DNA from 3 places in the Pseudoduganella sp. SL102 genome. Region 2 is predicted to be linked to each of the others. Evidence: riboswitches for the same ligand, from Rfam matches in the RefSeq annotation. Region 2 holds a riboswitch; each other region holds the start of a gene.
The links. A riboswitch is a leader RNA that binds a small molecule or an ion and turns the genes downstream of it on or off. The one in region 2 is predicted to bind cobalamin.
Positions count from the first base shown of each region.

Region 1: it holds a riboswitch for cobalamin, as region 2 does, so the genes downstream of both, OU994_RS05545 (TonB-dependent receptor domain-containing protein) here and OU994_RS27760 (TonB-dependent receptor) in region 2, are expected to answer to the same signal.
Region 3: it holds a riboswitch for cobalamin, as region 2 does, so the genes downstream of both, OU994_RS12150 (cobaltochelatase subunit CobN) here and OU994_RS27760 (TonB-dependent receptor) in region 2, are expected to answer to the same signal.

Region 1 is NZ_CP115554.1:1,310,661-1,317,115, forward strand. Features, by position in the region: gene OU994_RS05535 (ABC transporter ATP-binding protein) at 1-207, opposite strand, end outside; gene OU994_RS05540 (iron ABC transporter permease) at 225-1,247, opposite strand; gene OU994_RS05545 (TonB-dependent receptor domain-containing protein) at 1,343-3,181, opposite strand; cobalamin riboswitch at 3,256-3,492, opposite strand; gene OU994_RS05550 (histidine phosphatase family protein) at 3,591-4,136, opposite strand; gene OU994_RS05555 (adenosylcobinamide-GDP ribazoletransferase) at 4,157-4,921, opposite strand; gene cobT (nicotinate-nucleotide--dimethylbenzimidazole phosphoribosyltransferase) at 4,924-6,015, opposite strand; gene OU994_RS05565 (response regulator transcription factor) at 6,057-6,455, shown strand, end outside.
Region 2 is NZ_CP115554.1:6,562,014-6,568,468, forward strand. Features, by position in the region: gene OU994_RS27760 (TonB-dependent receptor) at 436-2,469, opposite strand; cobalamin riboswitch at 2,669-2,893, opposite strand; tRNA gene OU994_RS27765 (tRNA-Thr) at 3,350-3,425, opposite strand; gene OU994_RS27770 (class 1 fructose-bisphosphatase) at 3,572-4,582, opposite strand; gene pepN (aminopeptidase N) at 4,610-6,455, opposite strand, start outside.
Region 3 is NZ_CP115554.1:2,843,158-2,849,612, reverse strand. Features, by position in the region: gene OU994_RS12160 (DUF2149 domain-containing protein) at 1-210, opposite strand, end outside; gene OU994_RS12155 (MotA/TolQ/ExbB proton channel family protein) at 207-698, opposite strand; gene OU994_RS12150 (cobaltochelatase subunit CobN) at 695-5,086, opposite strand; cobalamin riboswitch at 5,162-5,386, opposite strand; gene OU994_RS12145 (DUF3526 domain-containing protein) at 5,412-6,455, opposite strand, start outside.

The sequences.
Region 1 (6,455 bases), 2.2 Mb from region 2:
CGGCCAGTCGCCGAGCGCGCGGCCGTGCAGCAGCACGCGGCCGCCATCCGGCTCGCGCAGCCCGGCCAGTGTGCGCAACAGCGTGCTCTTGCCGGCGCCATTGCGGCCGATCACGCTCCAGCATTCGCCGGCCCCGACATGCAAATCCAGTTTGTCGGCCAGCAGGCGGGCGCCGATCGCCAGGCGCAGATCCTCGGTGGAGATCATGGTTGCGGCGGCGTTCGTCATTTGCGCAACCGGTGCAGTTGATACAGGAACACGGGCGTGCCGATCAGCGCGGTCACCACGCCCACCGGCAACTGCTGCGGCGCGATCACGGTGCGCGCCAGCGTATCGGCCAGCACCAGGTAGGCGCCGCCGGCCAGCGTGGCGGCCGGGATCAGCACGCGGTGGTCCGGCCCGAAGGCGAAGCGGCAGGCGTGAGGCACGATCAGACCCACGAAACCGATGCTGCCGGCGGTGGTGACCGCGCTGGCCGTCAGCAGTCCGGAACAGAAGAACAGGCCCTTGCGCAGCGGGCCGACGCGGATGCCGAGCGTGCTGGCCGCTTCGGCATGCAGGGCCAATACATTCATCGAGCGGGCGGTACGCAGCGCGAAGGCCAGGCCGGCGACCAGCACGAGCCACGGCAGCCAGCGCACCGGCGCGCCGGACAGGTCGCCGATCATCCAGAACACCATGCTGCGCAGCCGGCTGTCGGGGGCGATCGACAGCATCAGCATGATCAGCGCCGCGCAGCCGGCCGAGAGGATCGTGCCGGTCAACAGCAGCAGGGCGGTACCGCCCTCGGCGGCGCTGCCGCCGCGCATGTCGCGCCGCGCCAGCAGGTACAGCAGCATGGAGATGGCTACCGCGCCGATGAAGGCGGCCGCATCGACCATCCATGCGGCGCACATCAGCATCAGCGCCAGCAGGGCGCCGACCGCGGAGCCGGCCGAGATGCCCAGCACGTAGGGGTCGGCAAGGGGATTGCGCAGCAGGGTCTGCATCATGACCCCGGCCAGGGCCAGCGTGGCGCCGGTAACGAAGGCGGTCAGTGCGCGGCTGGCGCGCAGGTCGAGCAGGGTGGCGGCCAGCGTATCGGCGCGGCCGTGAATGAGTTCTTGCAGCGCGCCGGGCAGGTCGGCGAGCGGGATGGCGACGGAGCCCGTGACGCCCGCGAACAGCAGGCTGGCGATCGACGCCAGCAGCAATCCGGCGGTGACGATGCCGGTGCGGTAACGCAGGTGGGCGGAGAGTGGATGCATGTTCTGCCTGGAGAAAAGCGCCGGGCGCATTGGCGCGCCCGGCAGCTTAGCATTACTGGGACTTTACTACTCGGGCTTCACTACCCGGGCTTCGATTACTTGAAGCCGTAGCGGAGGGCTGCGAACACGTTCGAGCCGCCGGTCTGGTAGTAGCGGGCCAGCTCGTACTTCCTGTCGCCCACGTTGTTCCAGCGGACCAGCGCCGACCAGTCCTGGTTGAAGCGGTACGTGGCGTACAGGTTCACCACGCCGTAGCCGGGCAGGCGGTTGCGGTTGACCGCGTCGTCGAAACGGTCCGACGACGCTTGCAGTTCCACGCCGCCGCGCACGGCGCCCATGTCGTACTCGGCCACGAAGCTGGCGTGGCGCTTGGCACGGCGCTGCAGGCGCTTGCCGGTGGTTTCGTCCTGCGGATCCTGGATATCGGCATTGGCGACCAGCAGCAGCTTGCCCATCTGGCGCTCGGCCGACAGCGACAGGCCTTCCAGCAGCGCCTTGTTGATGTTGTAGGCGCAGCCGTACTGGTAGCCGGGATACGGGCACGGCGAAGTGTTCAGCAGCAGGTTGTCCAGCTTGTTGCGGTAGTACACCGCGGCCAGTTTCTGGGTGCCGTCGTCGTAGCGCAGGCCCGCTTCCGTATTGCGGCCTTCCTCGGGGCGATTTTCCTTGTTGCCATAGCCCGGGTAATACAGCTCGTTATAGGACGGAGCACGGAAGCTGGTGGCGAAGCTGGCCTCGGCGCGCAGGGCGCTGGTGATGCGGTAGCCGTAGCCGACCGAGCCGGTGGTCTTCGAACCGTATTCCGAGTTGTCGTCGTGGCGCACGCCCACGCTGGCCAGGTGCGCACCGCGCTTCAGGCTGTAGTTGGCCGCGAACGCATTGTTGTGGCGCGTGCGGTTCAGCGCCGCGGTGGAACCGTCGACTTCTTCCTTGCGGTGTTCATACAGCACCTGCAGGTTGTCGCTGCCGATGCGGAAATCGTTCTGGAAGGTGAAGGTGCTGGTCGTGGTATCGATCTGGCTGGAACCGAACGGGCCGACGTCGTAGAACGAGCCGGACTTGTCGCGCGATTGCGAAGCCTGCACCAGCATGGTCCAGAAGGGCAGGAACTGGTTGCGCGAGTAGACCCCCACGTTGCTGACCGTTTGCGTGCTGTAGGCATCGAAGGTGGCGCTGTCGTAGTCGGACTCGGTATCGGTATACAGGAACATCGCGCCCAGCTCATGGCCGGGCGCCAGCTTGTAGGCCACCTGGCCGGCCGCGCCCTTGCGATCGTAGCCGTCGTCGTCCGGGTCGAAGTTGGCGCTGGGCCGGCGCGTGGCCGAGAAGCCGTCGGACCGTTCCTTCGAGACGGAGAACGCGTAGCTCAGCTGGTCCGTGCCGCCGGAAATGGCCGCATCGGCCGCGAAGGTCCTGTCGCTGCCGCCACCGACCGACGCCGAGATCGCCGGAGCGCCTTCGCCTTTTTTCGTGAACAGCTGGATCACGCCGCCGATGGCGTCGGCTCCGTACAGCGTGGACAGCGGGCCGTAGACGATCTCGATGCGCTCGATGGCCGACAGGGGAATGCCGTTCCAGCTGGCCGAGCCGGTCGATGCCGAAGCGATGCGGATGCCGTCTACCAGCACCACGCTCTGGTTGCCGTTGGCACCGCGGATGAACACGTTCGACGCCGCGCCGGGGCCGCCGTTACGGGTGACTTCGATGCCGCGCTGGCGCTGCAGCAGTTCGGTAATGGAGCCGGCCCCGGAGTTGGCGATCTGTTCGGCATTGATCGTGACGGTGTCGCTGATTACTTCGCTGGCCAGTTGCGGCGTGCGGGTGGCGGTGACGATGATGGAATCGATGGCAGTGGCCTGGGCGTGTACGGCCGGCGCGGCAATGGCGAGCGCCAGCGACGCGAGCGCCGCCTGGGATGCAACAGGAGAGGTCATGGCAAATCTTTGTAAAGTGGAGCAACCGGCCAACGTCCCCGCAGGCCGGATTGAACAGAGCCGCTCCGCAACGGGGCGGCTCCACCTGGTTTGGCCGGTATCCGGGCTGGCAGGCATCACGGTCCGGCCTTCCCATGCAATTGCACAGTGGCTGTCGCGGACCGCTGCCGCGCTGCGATTGCTCGCGCGCGGCAGCCTGCTTACCGTTGCGGGGGCAGCATACGTTGGCCGATCAGGAGACCTGGCTGCGTATTTCCCGTTTAACTGCGCTCGAGGACTCGAGCGCGGGCACCAAAACCGCGCAATTATAAGGTATGGAGCAAATATCAAGCACGTACGAAGTATGTACAAAGCACGTACCAGGCACGTACCAGGCACGTACCAGGCAGGGATCGAGCGCTTGCAGGCATCACGAAAACACCAGCCGGACAACTTCGCCGTAGCCGATGCGGTGCGGCCGGGACGCCGCGGCAAGCGCCGCCTGCTCCAGCGGCGCGCCATCGGCCAGCGTGGCGGCCAGGCGCATGGTGCCGGCATGGCAGACCACGATGGCGCGCGCGCTGCCATGCCGGCGGATCCTGGCCAGTGCGGCGGCCACGCGGCGCGCCACGTCGAGCACGGATTCGCCGCCGCCGGGGCGGTCATGCAGCAGGTCGGCCGCCCAGGCATCGACCTGCGCGCGGGGGATATCGTTCCAGTTGCGGCCTTCCCAGTCGCCAAAATCCATTTCAGCCAGGTCGGCGTCGTACAGCACGGCGGGCGACAGCAGGCTGGCGAGGGCGGCGCAACGGCGCAGCGGGCTGGAAAACACCGGGGCGTCTCCCGGCAGCCCCAGGTCGCGCAGCGCCGCATGCACGCGCGCCAGCTCATCGGGATCCACCGGCAGGTCGCTGCGGCCATAGCAGATGCCTTCGGCCGCGGCCGGACGAGGGTGGCGCACGAGAGTTAATTTCATCTGCGTGAGTTCCATTTGTGTCAGCCCCACCGCGCCAGCACGCACACATAGAAGGCGATTTCCGCCAGCTGCTGGACGGCCCCCAGGCCATCGCCGGTGTAGCCGCCGAGGCGTTGCCGCAGCTTGCGGGCGAACCACAGCGTGACGAGCACCATCGCGCCGGTGCCGATGGCGATGGCGCGCCAGTCCAGCCAGCCCAGCGCCGTTGCCGCCAGCACGGCGGGAACGCAGCAGGCGGCGGCGATGGCGAATTCGGGGCCCGTCATCTGCTGGGCCATCGGCTTGGCCTTGCCTTCGGCACGCGCGTATGCCATGCGCCAGATCAGGCTTGCCGCCATCAGGCGGGACAGCGGATGGGCGATGCACAGGGCGGCCACCGTGGCCAGCGGGGGCAGGTGGGACAACGCGGCGCATTTCACCGCCAGCATCAGGAGGATGCCGATCGCGCCATAGGCACCGATCCGTGAATCCTTCATGATCTCCAGCGCACGCTCGCGCGTCATGCCGCCGCCCAGGCCGTCGCAGGTGTCGGCAAAGCCGTCTTCGTGGAATGCTCCCGTGAGATAGATGCCAGCCGCGGTGGACAGCAGCACGGCAACGGCCGGCGGCAGTACCATCGCGGCGGCCCAGTAGATGGCCGCGGCGATGGCGCCGACCACCAGGCCGACGAGCGGGAAGTAGCGCGACGCATGGTGCAGCCAGTGCGGCTCGAAGCCGACCCACGCCGGGATCGGCAGCCGTGTGAAGAATTGCAGCGCGATGAAGAACAGCCGCAGCTGCAGCATGGTCAGTGCTTCCCGCTGACCTGGGCCGATGCGAACGTGGCCATGCGGTTCAGGAAGTTGACGGCGGCATGGACCAGCGGCAGCGCCAGTGCGCTGCCGGTGCCTTCGCCCAGGCGCAGGTCCAGTTGCAGCAGCGGCTTGCCGCCCAGCGTTTCAAGGAGCTGGCGGTGGCCGTTTTCGTTCGAGCAATGGGAGAACACGCAATAGTCGAGGATCGCCGGCTGCAGCCGCGCCGCCACGAGCAGGGCGCTGGTGACGATGAACCCGTCGATCAGCAGCACCATGCGGCGCTCGGCCGCGCGCAGCATGGCGCCGGCCATCATGGCGATCTCGAAACCGCCGAAGGTGGCCAGCACGTCCAGCGGCGCCGTGGCCGTGGCGTGGCGCGCGGCGGCGGCTTCGATCACGCGGCCCTTGTGCTGCACGCCTTCCGGGCCGAGGCCTGTGCCGGCGCCCACGCAGGCAGCGGCTGGAATGCCCGTCAGCTTGTGCATCAGCGCGGCGGCGGCGGTGGTGTTCCCGATGCCCATTTCGCCGAAGCCGATCACGTTGCCGGGCAGTGCGTCGACCAGCGCGGCGCCGTGCGCAAGCGCCTGGCCGCATTGTTCGGCCGTCATGGCCGGCTCCACCGCGAAGTTGCGCGTGCCGCCGGCGATCTTGCGATCCGTGAGGCCGGCGCGCGTGCCGAAGTCGTGCGCCACGCCGGCGTCGATGACCTGCAGCGCGCAGCCGTTCTGCGCGGCGAACACATTGATGGCGGCGCCGCCGGCCAGGAAGTTCTCGACCATCTGCCACGTCACATCCTGCGGGAAGGCGGAGATGCCTTCGGTCACCACGCCATGGTCGGCGGCGAAGACGAGGATGGCCGGTGCGTCGATCGCCGGCGACGTGGTGCGCTGGATCATGCCCACCTGGTGCGCCAAGGTTTCCAGCACGCCCAGGCTGCCGGGCGGCTTGGTCTTGTGGTCGATCGCATGCGCGAGGCGGCAGGCCAGCGCCGCATCGGCCGTGGAGGCGACACCGGGCACACTGAAGGGGACGCGCGCTGGCGCGCCGATTGGCACGCTCGGGGACGCGGAGGCGGGCAGGGTCATGTCTGGCGATCGATGGGGAAAGCGCGAATTATAATGGTGCGATGCGCATCCTCATCATCGAAGACAACCCCGACATCGTCGCCAACCTGTATGGCTTTCTGGAGCCGAAAGGCTATGTGCTGGATTCGGCCTCGAACGGCTATGGCGGGCTGGCGCTGGCGACCGAGCACGAATATGACGCCGTGGTGCTGGACGTGATGCTGCCTGGCCTGAATGGCCTGGACCTGTGCCAGAAGCTGCGCGGCGAGCTGCGCAAGGACATGCCGGTGCTGATGCTGACCGCGCGCGACACGCTGGAAGACAAGGTGGCCGGTTTCGACAGCGGCGCCGACGATTACCTCGTCAAGCCGTTTTCCCTGGTCGAGCTGGAAGTGCGCCTGAAGGCCCTGGTGCGGCGGGCCAAAGGCGGCCATGCGGCCAACGCCGTGCTGGCGTTCGGC
Region 2 (6,455 bases):
CGCCGTGCGCAAGTCTGGACGGAATGCAGGCAGGAAGACGGGTGCATGGCGAACCCCTTCGGTTTGAGCAGTAACGTGACATGCCGCATGGGGTGCTGCCGTCGCAGCGCCGGCGCCGGGCAAGTTGCGCCGAACACCTGCTGTCCGCTGGGTGTGCTGTCGCGAGTACCACCGAGGATCAGCACGGCCGGGGTGGCACGACGTTGGCGGCGGGGCTCGATGTTCGAAGATTATCGGATCGAGCGGCCTGAAAGTCCTTTGAAGGGCCTGAATCCGCGCTGAATAAAGTCTGGTCACCCGCCCCAAGGCCAGGTCGTTCGTGCGACAGCCGCTGCCGCGACATCGGACCTGGCGGCTTCCCGGAACGCCACATCGGCTGATTCCCTTCCGTGGTCATCCTTCGCGCGCAGCCTCGCCCACGGCGACAGCGGCGATTCAGAACCGGTGCGTCAGCGACACCCGGAACGAACGCGACTCGATCGGATGGAAGTGGATGTCTTCGGCCGGCTCCGCCTCGCCAGACAGCCGCGACTCATAGAAATAGTCGATCGCCGATGCGCTCCGGTTGGCCAGGTTGAATGCTTCGAGCTCGATCTGGGTCGCCTTGCCGATCCGGTAGCCAATGCGGCCGTTCAGCGTCGTCGTCGCCCTGGAGCGCACGCTGTTATCTTCGATCAGCGGGCGCGGGCCGAACCAGCGCAGGCGCAGGGCACCGGACCATGGCCCGGCCGGCGTTACCGTCGCGGCGAACTGGGCCACACCCTCGACCGCGCCCGGAATCCGGTCGCCTGCCGGATCCTGGTCGCGGAAGCGTGCCCGCGCATAGGCGATATCCGCGTCCAGCGACAGCCATTTCACCGGCTTGTAGTAGTTGGAGAACTCAATGCCGTAGCGGCGGCTCGGGCGCCCCGCCTCGGTCGTGCCGGCGTCGCCCACGAACAGCAGTTCGGAATCCATGTCGAGGCGGTACAGCGACAGCGACGATTGCAGGCCCTGCACCCATTCGGTACGCACGCCCAGGTCCAGGCCCCGCGTGCGGGCCAGCGGCGTGACGCGATCGGCCTGCTCGCCCGTCTTCGGATCGACCGCGATCACGGTGCCGCGCGCGTCGTTGCTGTGGAAGCCAGTGCCGGCATTGACATAGAACTCGGTCCGCGCCCATGGTCCGAAGATCAAGCCGGCACTCGGCGACAGGATATTGTCGTTGGCGGTGCCGGCATTGGCCGCATTGTCGCCGTGGACGTCGAATCGATAACGGTCCGCCCGCAGTCCCGCTACCGTGCGGAACGCGGGATTCCACCGGGTCTGGTTTTCCACGTACAGCGCCCCGCTGGTCTCGACGATATGGTCTTCACGCGTGGTGCCGATCACCTGGCGTGCCTTCGTGTGGTACAGGCCGTTGTGGATGTTGTCGTTCTGCGCGGTGAGACCGACCGTGGTGGTCGACGTCATGCCGCCCCGATGGTGATGCCAGGAATAGCTGGCGTCGAAGCCGGACGTCACGCGCCGGTCCGGCTGCGCGAACTGGTCGCCATTGACTGGATCGTCCAGGAAGTAGGTGAAATTCGAAAACAGTTCCAGGCGGTTCGCGATCACATATGCGGATATCCTGGCGCTGGTGTCATCGTCGCTGCGCTGCCATTTGCCGGACAGGCTGTAGCGGTGCGCGCTGCCGCCATCGGCAGGGTCGATCGCATCGAAGCGGCCCAGCGTACCGCTGTCGACGGCGCGCTGCGGGATCTGGTCGGTGGCGTTCCACTTGGCGCGGTACGCCATTGCGGTAACCGAGTAGCCATTGTTCTCGAAGCCTTCGCTGTAGCGCAGCACCCCGTTCACCTTGCGATAGTCGTCGCCGCGCGTGAAGGGGCCATCGTTGTGCATCGTCTCCAGTCCGTACAGCAGGTTGCCATTGCCGACTTCAGGCGAACCGGCGATCATCGCGCGGCCATAGCCGTTCTGGCCAGCGGTGAAATTGGCAATGCCGGACGTGAGCCGATTCACGTAGGTGAGTTCGGTGGCGCCAGCGGAAGAGAAATCGCCCGATGTGGCCGAATACGGGCCTTTCTTGAAGTCGAGCCGCCCGGCCAGTTCCGGGATCACGAAGTTCAGGTCCGTCCAGCCCTGCCCGTGGGCATGGCTGCGCTGGTTGACGGGCATGCCGTCGACAGTCGTGCGCAGGTCGGTGCCGTGATCGAGGTTGAAGCCACGCAGGTAGAACTGGTTGGCCTTGCCCTCCCCGCTGTGCTGGCTTACCACCAGCCCCGGCGTGGCTTCCAGCAGTTCGCCGGGCCGGTAGGTGGTGCGGGCCTGCAACTGGCTCTGCGTCACCGTGCCCGCGGCAGCGGAATCGGCTTCGCCGAGCTGGCTGATGCGCGAACCATCGACCAGCACGCGCTGGAAGGGTGGATCGTCCGCATGGGCGGAAAACGACAGGACGGCAAGCACGACGGGCAGGAGCCGGGTGTTCATCGGAGGGATTTTCATGGGGACGGATCGCGGCAAAATTAATATTCAAGCAATACAAAAAGGCCATGCCCGGCGACGCGAAGCAATCACGGCACGTTTCTGGCCAAGCGCGCGAACGCACGAAGCACGCAACGTCACGCGTCGTTACCGCCAGACTGGAAAACAAACGAACCGCCAACAGGCAAAACCACTCCCCGGGTTTTGCACATGCATCGTGACCGGCCGGTCTTCTGGCTCGCCCTCATCCTTCCCGGTTCCTGCCTTCCCGCGCTGGCGTGACCAGATGCAGTGGCGTTGAACCGGTTCGTCAGGCTTACAGCAGCGGGGGCTGCGCCGGAGTGGCGGGGATGGATATCCGCGCGTCACCGGCTTCCCGTTTAACCCTGCCATCGGTCGATGGCAGGACACCGTTCACACAAGCGCAGGATTCTACAGCCAAGCCCGGGCGCCTGTCATTGCCAGGTACGGACACGCACTGCGCAGTAAGAGCTGTCCCTTGGATGTGAAATTGATCCTTGATGCCTCGGCACCATTGGGCGGAGGGAGCGGAATGCGGGTTGCCGCACATGGTGCGTCAGCTGCTGCGATTGAATCGCGCCTTGCGGAGATCATGAACAGCGCCGGGCTGCGGCGTCGAGCAGGCCAGTGCCTGCCTGGCCACGGGTCGACCCGCCATGCGCCAAATGAAGATGGATTCGACGTCGCAGTCGACGATGGCACTACCTGGACCGACGCGGAGCAAGCCAGGACAAGCGATGATTCGAGCCGGGAAACAGGCAGCATGGGTCATGCCGGGTTACATGGCGGTACTTGATCATGAGCCGTCGAAAAAACAAAAGGGCTGCACGAAAAATCGTGCAACCCTTTGTTTTACTGCCAATCTTGGTGCCGCTGACCGGAATCGAACTGGTGACCTTCGCATTACGAATGCGCTGCTCTACCGACTGAGCTACAGCGGCTAAACCTGTAGAAATCTGTACTAGATGCTGTACTACTTGTTTAACCTGTCTTCCGCTGCACATGAAGCGCTGCGAAAGAGGCCACATTATAGCAACGGTTTTTACAGTTGACTAGGGTCTCTTTTCGAAATTCTTGTGCCGAAAGATTACGCCGTACCTTCGTGGTGATAGCCGGTGACCACCGCCACTTCATCGCGCGAGCCCAGGAACACAGGCACGCGCTGGTGCAGCGTGGTCGGCTGGATGTCCAGGATGCGGTGCTTGCCGTCGGTGGCCATGCCGCCGGCCTGCTCGACGATGAAGGCCATCGGGTTGGCTTCGTACATCAGGCGCAGCTTGCCTGGCTTGCTGGGGTCGCGCACATCCGCCGGGTACATGAAGATGCCGCCGCGGTTGAGGATGCGGTGCACGTCGGCCACCATCGAGGCGATCCAGCGCATGTTGAAGTCGGCGCCGCGCGGGCCCGTGCTGCCGGCCAGCAGTTCGCCAATGTAGCGCTGCACCGGCGGCTGCCAGTGGCGCTGGTTCGACATGTTGATGGCGAATTCCCGGGTCGTCGGCGGAATCTGCATGTTGCGCTGCGTGAGCACCCACGAACCCATCTCGCGGTCCAGCGTGAAGCAGTTCACGCCGTTCCCGGTGGTCAGCACCAGCATCGTCTGCGGGCCGTACACCGCGTAGCCGGCGGCGACCTGCTTGCTGCCCGGCTGCAGGAAATCCGTTTCGGTCGGCGTGGCCATGCCTTCCGGCGCCTTGATCACCGAGAAGATGGTGCCGATCGACACGTTGACGTCGATGTTCGACGAGCCGTCCAGCGGATCGAACACCAGCATGTATTCGCCCTTCGGATAGCGGTTCGGGATCAGGTGGATGGTCTCCATCTCTTCGGATGCCATCGCGGCCAGGTGGCCGCCCCACTCGTTCGCTTCGAGCAGGATCTCGTTCGAGATGACGTCGAGCTTTTTCTGCACTTCGCCCTGCACGTTCTCGCTTTCGAGCGCGCCCAGCACGTCACCGAGGGCGCCCTTGCCCACCGAGTGGGCGATGGTCTTGCAGGCACGCGAGACCACTTCGATCAGCAGGCGCAGTTCGGCCGGGATATTGTGGTGCTGGCGCTGTTCCTCGACGAGGTGTTGGGTAAGGCTGATACGTTTCATGGATTCCCTTGGTTTGTAGATAATTCTTTAGTTGGCCAATGCCTTCGACACCACTTCCATCACGTCGTTCGACAGCTTCGGCGCGCCGGCCACCCGTTCCAGTGCGCGGCGCATGTGCGCCTGCAGCTCGGGCGCATAGCGGCGCCAGCGGTCCATGCCGCGCGCGAAGCGGGCCGCCACCTGCGGGTTCAGCGCGTCGAGCTTGACCACGTGCTCGGCCCAGAATTCATAGCCGCTGCCATCCTTCGCGTGGAATTGCGACGGGTTGTTGTTGGTAAAGCTGAACAGCAGGCTGCGCGCGCGGTTCGGCGTGCGCAGCGTGAAGGCCGGGTGTCCCATCAGCTCGCGCACGCGCGCCACGGTGGTGGTCGGCGCGCTGGCCTGCATGGCGAACCACTTGTCGACCACCAGCGCCTCGCCCTTGAACTGGTCGTAGAACGCCTGCAGCTGCGCTTCGACATCCGCGCCGCTGTGGATCAGCGCCGTCAGCGCCGACGCGCGGTCGGTCATGTTGGTCGCTTCGTTGAACTGGCGGCGCGCCAGGTCGAGCGTGAAGGCGTCCGGCGCGGCCAGCAGGTAGGCCAGCGACAGGTTCTTCAGGCCGCGCTTGCCGGCCGAGACGGCGTCCGGGCTGTAGTCGCCCGGCGTCTGGTTGGCCGCGATGGCGTTCAACAGTTCGCTGCGCAGCATGACGGCGATGGTCCTGCGCATGAACTGGCGGGCGTGGTGGATCGCCTGCGGGTCGACCACTTCCATCTGGTCCGCGATCACGGATTCGGATGGCAGGATCAGCGCCTGCTCGCGGAACGCCGCTTCCAGCGTGCTGTCGAGCAGCAGCGCGCGCTGCGCCGACACGAAGGTGTAGTCCAGGTCGAGCACTTCGCCCGCCTGCACGGCGGCGGTCAGCTTGAGCAGGCGCGCCATGGCCAGGCGCTGCCCGGCTTCCCAGCGGTTTACCGGGTCGCTGTCATGGCGGAACAGGTGCAGCAGTTCGTCGTCCGTGTACGGGTATTCGAGGATCACGGGGGCCGAGAAATCGCGCAGCAGCGATGGCGTGGGCGCTTCCGAAATGCCGTCGAAGGTGAATTCCTGCTTCCCCTCGGTCAGTTCCAGCACCACCGTGGTGTCGCCGTCCGGGTTCAGCGGCATGTCGCGGCCGCCGCCGTCCAGCAGGCCGACGGCCACGGGAATATGGAACGGCAGCTTTTCCGGCTGGCCGGGGGTCGGCGGGCAGCGTTGCGCCAGCGTCAGCACATAGCGGTGCGCGGCGGCATCGTACTCGCCGCTGGCGGTGACGACCGGCGTGCCGGCCTGGCTGTACCAGCGCTCGAACTGCGTGAGGTCGCGGCCGCTGGCGGACGCCATCGCGGCGCGGAAATCGTCGCACGTGACAGCCTGTTCGTCATGGCGCTGGAAGTACAGGTCCATGCCCTTGCGGAAGCCTTCGCGGCCCAGCAGGGTCTGGTACATGCGCACCACTTCGGCACCCTTTTCATACACGGTCACCGTGTAGAAATTGTTAATTTCCACGAACGAATCCGGGCGCACCGGGTGCGCCATCGGGCCGGCGTCTTCCGGGTACTGGGCCTGGCGCAGCGTGCGCACCTGGTCGATGCGGGTGACGGCGCGGCCGCTGGCCGTGCCGATCATGTCGGCCGAGAATTCCTGGTCGCGGAACACGGTCAGGCCTTCCTTCAGCGACAGCTGGAACCAGTCGCGGCACGTGACCCGGTTGCCGGTCCAGTTGTGGAAGTATTCATGGCCGACCACGGCTTCGATGCCGGCATAGTCGACGTCCGTGGCGGTGGCCGGATTGGCCAGCACGAACTTGGTGTTGAAGATGTTCAGGCCCTTGTTTTCCATCGCGCCCATG
Region 3 (6,455 bases), 3.7 Mb from region 2:
CCGTTCGATCTGCCGGCCTTTCTCCACCGGCCGCGGCGCCTTGAACTGCCCCTGGCTGCCGGCGATGGCGGCGATCAGGCCACAGGCGAAGACCAGCATCACGTCGACCAGGTTGACGAGACTGGCGCGCGGGTCTTCGTCGCCGCCATCGAAGCGCGCATCGAGATGGGAATACAGGCGCAGGCGCCGGCGTGCGGGTTTGGCGCTCATGCCGCCTTCTCCGCGACCTTCTCCGCATCCTTCTCCGCATCCTTCTCCAGCGCGTCTTCCATCGCTTCCAGCGTTTCCTCATACCAGCGGCGGCGCAGCTTGCCGATCACCAGGCCGCCGATGCCGGCCACCAGTCCCAGCACGGTGGCATCGAACGCCACGGTGACCGCGCTGGCCAGCTGCGCCGGATCGCCGGCGCCCAGCGCGGCCAGGCCGGGGCCCAGCGGAATGATGGTGGCCATCAGGCCCAGCATCGGCGGAATCCGCGCCAGCAGGTCGGCGCGCTCCAGGCGATGGCGGGCTATCGCCTGCACTTGCGCCACATTGCCGCTGTCGCGCAGGCGCCGCAAACCATGAAAGCGTTCGCCGGCGGCGATGCCTGCTTCAACCACCGCGATGGCGCAGGCCAGCAGCAGCGCCGCCAGCGACGGCACCAGCAGCCAGCTGACCGCGTCATGCAGCCAGCCGAGGGAATGGGGATCGATCATGTAAGGCTCCTTGAAGGTTGAGGTACGGCGCGGCCGCGCCACATGCCCGCCGCAAACAGCGACAGCACGGCGGCCAGCAGTGCCAGCAGCCAGACCACGGTGATACCGGGCGGCTCCGCTGCATCGGCGGGTTCATGCAGTTCATAGGCGCGCGGCGCGGGCTCGGCGGCAGCCGCGACGGCGCCGTCGGCTTGCGCGGGCGGCGCATGCTGTCCGGCCCGTGCCCCGGCAAGCGCCCGCGTTCCGGTCGCAGGCACCGGGACAGGGGCTCGACCGTCGCTCTCGCTGGCGGCGGGCGGCAGGTCGCCCCGTGCCTTGGCCAGGGTGACGCCGAGCGCCCGCGCATCGGCGCCGTCCAGCTGCGGCGCCAGCCAGTCCCACATCGGATGGTCCGGCGCGGCGTGGCCGCTGCCGGGCAGGCCGTTGGCGGCCACCAGCCGCGCCAGTTCGCCGCCCATCCGCCGCAGCGTGGCGGGATCGGTTTTCCAGAACCCCTTTTCCGCGGCGACCATGAAGATCGCCAGCATATGCGCCTTGACGTGTGCGTTGTGGCGCTGGCCGAGGAATTGCGGCAGGCCCAGGCCATGCCTGTCGTCGAAATACACCGACTTCACTTCGTCCCACGCCCAGTCCTTCACCAGGTCGGGCCGCGTCACCTGCCAGCCCCACAGGTTTTCCAGGAATTCCTGGCCCATCGTGCGCGCCCCCGCATAGCCATGCCCCATCAGCGGCTTGAGCCAGGCCGGATTCAGGAAGCGGCCGCGCAGCTCGCCCAGCAGCGCGGCCGCCAAGGGCTCGACATCGGCGCGGCCCGGCTGCGCATGCTGCAGGATCAGCGCCTCGGGCACGCGGCCGGTGCGGCCCTCGACCGCCAGCGACAGGCCGCCCAGGTAATCGAACGCGTCGTTGTTATCGAGCAGGCCATACAGGTTGCTGGCGCGGCCGTGGTAGGTGCGGGCGATGCCGTCCAGCGCCGCATTGAACGCCGCATGCTCCGCTTCGCCGCTGCCGTCGAGGCCATACGCGTGGCCCATCCGGTTGCGGTAGGCGGCGCCGATCTCGTCGCGCTCGCGCCACGCGCCGGAACGCTCGGTCAGGCGATTCACGCCGGTGCCGTAGGCGCCCGGTGCATCGCCGAACACGCGCTGCGCGGCACCCCTGCCCGCCTCGGCCACGGGCTGGCCGGCGCGCACCAGCGCCCGCTGCCGCACCAGCCACTCGGCGGCCACGCGGTTGCCGGCCACGGGCTCGTCGCCCCAGGCCACGCCGTTCATCGGCGCCAGCGCGGCTTCCAGCGCCGGCCGCAGCGACGGGTCCTCGGCCGCCAGCGTGCCGGCCGATGCCGCCAGCGCCAGCCGCCCGGCGCGGTCGATCAGCCGGATCAGGTTCGGGTACAGGTCGCGGAACAGGCCGGACGTCGTCACCAGCGCATCGCGGCGCGGCGCTCCCGGCCTGAGGCGCACGTCGGTGACGATGCCGCGCGCATTCCACACCGGTTCCGCGCCCATCATGGCCAGCGCGAACGCCACCATCACGCCTTCGTCGCGGACCGCGTCGGACGCCCACAGGATGATGCCTTCGCTGCCGGCTGTCGCGTTCTTGCCGCCCCGGACGATCGCCTTGCCGGCCAGGTCGGCACCCAGCTGGTAGCCCAGCTTCGTGGGCAGGATATCGCCATCGACCGCATGGAAATTGCGCCCCGTCGGCAGCGCCTCCGGGGAGCGCAGCGGATCGTTGCCCTTGCCCGGCTCGATGTAGCGGCCATCCAGCCCCGCCAGCAGCGCCTGCATTTCCAGGCGCGGCGACTCGACCAGGTTCGCGGCCACTTCCGCGGGGACTTCCCGCCCGTCGATGCCGCCCTTCCTCATCGACGCCAGCATCAGGTCGATCGACGCCTGCTTCCAGGGCCGGCCGAAGATGTGCAGGCCATGCGGCATGAACTTTTCCTGAAGCTTGGTGAGATAGTGGCCGATCTCGTGGGCCAGCAGGTCGTCGTCGGCCGCGTCGTAGCCGATGCCGCGCACGGCCAGCACGTCCGCCATCGACGCTTCCAGCTCCGCCTTCAGGTTCAGCGCCACCACGCGTTCGCGCATCAGGCGCGCCGCCTGCATCTTCAGCGATTCCGAGCTGGCCGCCTCGTAGCTTTCCACCACCTGGCGCAGCGCCAGCAGGTCGTCGTACAGCGGCGTGCTGGCCAGTGGCGGCGTCAGGTGGTCGACGATCACGGCCAGCCCGCGCCGCTTGGCCTGCGTGCCTTCGCCGACCCCGTCGACGATGTACGGGTAGATGCCTGGCAGGTCGCCGGCGATCAGGCTCGGGTAATCGTCGCTGGCCAGGCCGACCGCTTTCCCGGGCAGGAATTCATAGGTGGAATGGCGCCCCACGTGCACCAGGGCGTCGGCCCTGAAACGGTCGCGCACCCAGTGATAGAAGCCGAGGTACTGGTGCGGCGGCGTGATGCTGGTGTTCGCATGCAGCAGTTCCTCGTCCACTTCCCAGCCGCGCGGCGGCTGCGGGCCGATGAACACATTGCCGAACACCAGGCCCGGCACCAGCATCCGGCCCTGGTCGACCATGATCCTGCCGGGCGCGGCGCCCCACCCTTTCAGGCCCTCGATGCCATAGCCGGCGACCTTGCGGTTGAGTGCATCCAGCCCGGCGCAGCGGCGCGCCGCCCGCACGTCGAGGCAGGCGCGGTAACCCTCGCCCAGCGCTTCGAGGTCGCGCATCGCCGCCTCGCGCCGCGGGTGATCGGCGCCTTCCACGAGATGCTGCAATTCCTTGACGATCACGTCGACCTGCTTGCGGCCCAGCAGCCATTCGCCGGCCTTCTCCGCGTCCAGTACGTCCGCATGCAGGCGGCCCAGCAGGCCGCTGGTCATCTCACGCTGCACCCGCGGCGACAGGGTGGCGAACCATGCCGCATAGTCCGCCGCGCTCACGGTGTTCACCGTGCCAGCCAGCTCGCGCAGCGCGCCGCGGTCTTCCGGCAGGTTGACGCCCTGCGCCATGATCCGGTCGAGCAGCGCCTCGGGCGACGCGGGCAGCTCGCCCACCGTATAGCCGGCGTCCTTCAGCGCATGGAGCATGTCGAACAGCGAAGCCGGCACGTCCAGGTTGTCGGCGCCGATGTTCTGGCGGCCCGGCGGGTGGTTGTAGTAGATCAGCGCCACGCGCTTGTCGCGGTTCGGCTTGTCGCGCAGCGCCAGCCAGCGGTTGACGCGCGCCGCCAGCCGCGCCGCCTCGGCATCGAGCATGACCGGCGGACGGTTCTCGATGCCGGTCAGCCGGTCGCGCTGCGCCTGGCCCAGGGCGGCCACCACGATCGGCTGGCCGATGCCCTGCAATTCCGGCAGCGCCACGCGGTACTGCACCGAATCGGGCGGCAGGCCGTCCGGCGACAGGCGCCACTGCAGCGCCGTGCGGTCGGACAGCCGGATCCCCTTGAACACGGGAATATCGAGGCGCTTCAGCGCTTCGGCGACGGCTTCGCGCCCCTCGGCCGCGCCGACCACGAAATCCTGCAGCACCACCAGTGCCGCCGGCCGGGCCGGCGCAACCAGCTCGGGCAGGCGTTCCAGCGCCTCGCGCGACGCGCCGCCCCAGCGCGTGAGCACCTGCACGCACGGCTGGCCGCCGGCCTCGATGCGCGCGCACACGGCGGCCGGCACGGCCGCATCCATGTTCGACAGGTCCAGCACCACCACGGCCGGCCGTGCCGTCAAGCCCAGCTGCGCGCCATGGCCCCAGGCTGCCGCGTCGGCCAGTTCGCGCCGGCCCACGCGCACGCGCAGCGTCGGTTCCGCCTGTGCGCTGGCCAGCGGCGTGGCCGGGTGCAGCCGGTGGCCGAACAGCGCCGCGGTATTGCCGACACCGCCGGCCTGCCAAAGCCGGCGCGCGGCCAGCCAATGCGGTGCGGCAGGATGCGCCTGCGCGGCCCGCAGCGCGGCGGGCGACGGTTTTTCCGCCGACAGGTCGCGCAGCGTATCGGCAGGGAAATCGCGCAGCGCGCCATGGCCATCGCGGGTCATCAGGCTGAGGCTGGCCTCGCCGTTGAAGGCCAGCACCGCCGTGCGCGGTTTCGCATGGCGGGCCAGCGCGGTCTTCAGGCGGTGGGCCGGATCGCCGAACAGCGACACGGCCAGGATGGTATCGGCGCCGCCGACCAGCCGCGCCATGTCGCGCTCGCCCAGCGCCATCCATTGCGCCGGGGTGCGCAAGTCGATACGGTCTTGCGGATGCAGGGCCAGGTGGCGGTGCGCCGCCTCGATCGCGACGGGCGCGGCGCGCTCGGTGACGATGCCGAACAGCACGGCGGCCTGGCCGCGCGCGCAGGCCAGGATGCACAGCAGCGCGGCCAGGGCGCGCACGAGTGGGGAAATGCTCAATTGATCCGACCGGTCCGGCCGTGCCCGCGAGGGCCGGCCATGAATACGCAACAGGCCGGCCCACACCCCGGGATCCGGCACATCATTGCAAACGGCCGGTCTTCTGGCTTGCCGTCATTCTGGCCGGTGCGTGCCTTCCCGTGTCGTGTCTCGACACAGTGGCGGTGGCGCCGGTTCGTCAGGCTTACAGCAGCGGGGGCTGCGCCGGACTGGCGGAGGATGGTCATCCCGCGCGTCACCGGCTTCCCGTTTCACCCTCCGGCCGGCTGGCAGGAAGGCACCGTTTGCTCAAGCGCCGGATTCTACATGCAAGGCTGCCGCTTTGTCACATCCGCAAGCGGCCCAGCCGCCACAGGCCCGCCAGCTGCACGGCCCCCGCCAGCACGAACAGGGCAAGCAGGGCGGCCAGGCCATCCCGGCCGGGCATCCCGTCCGGCACGCGCGGCACGAACCCGGGCTGCCTGGCGAAATCGGCCGTGCCGAACGGGCGGTCGTTGAACAGGTAGGGATAGTAGAACGTGCGGATCTGCCGGTGGAACGCCGCGATCGCGTCCTGGTACGCCAGTTGCGCCGGCAGGTCCGTGCCGGCGAGCCGGTGCAGCACGGCCTGCGCGCCCACGCCCGGCAGCAGCCAGCCGAGCCGGCCCGTCCATGCCTGCCGCGCCAGCAGTCCGCCGCGATAGTCGCGCGCCGCGCCGGCCACGCTCTCGTCGCCCACCTGGTGGAAGGCGAAGTACCACTTCCAGTGGAACCTGCCCGGTACGGCGGTGTGGTCCTTCCATTCCGGATGGCTGGCAACGAACTTGCGCATGGTTTCTTCGCGCGGCAGTTCCCAGGCGCCATGCACGACCTGACGCTGGGCCAGCATCAGGTCGACGCCCTGGTGCACGGGGATCGCCCGGATCAGCGCCACGTTGGCCAGTGCCGGCAGCACCAGCGTGAGCACGGCCCAGGCTCCCATCAGCACGGTGGCGTTGGTCACGGAGCGCCAGTGCAGCGAGGCGACCAGCAGCGACAGGCCGGTCCAGAAGGCCAGGCAGGCCGCCGTCACCGCCAGCACGATGCCGGTCGCCACGATGCCGGTGCCGGACAATGCCGCGCCCACGCACGCCGGCGCGGCCAGGCAGGCGAACAGCAACGCATAGCGCAAGCCGGCGCGGCGCCGCCACAGCCGCCCCGCGTCGGGCATCGCCAGCAGGAGCCGCAGCCGGCCCGTCTGCCGCTCGCCCGACACCAGGTCGTGCAGCAGCGCGATCGCGAACAGCGGCGCCAGGTAGATCAGCACGAAGGCGAAGTCGAAGCGGCCCGGCAGCGCCACTTCCGGATTGAACGTCTCGCCTTCGTAGAGCTGGGCCTGCAATCCCAGCGC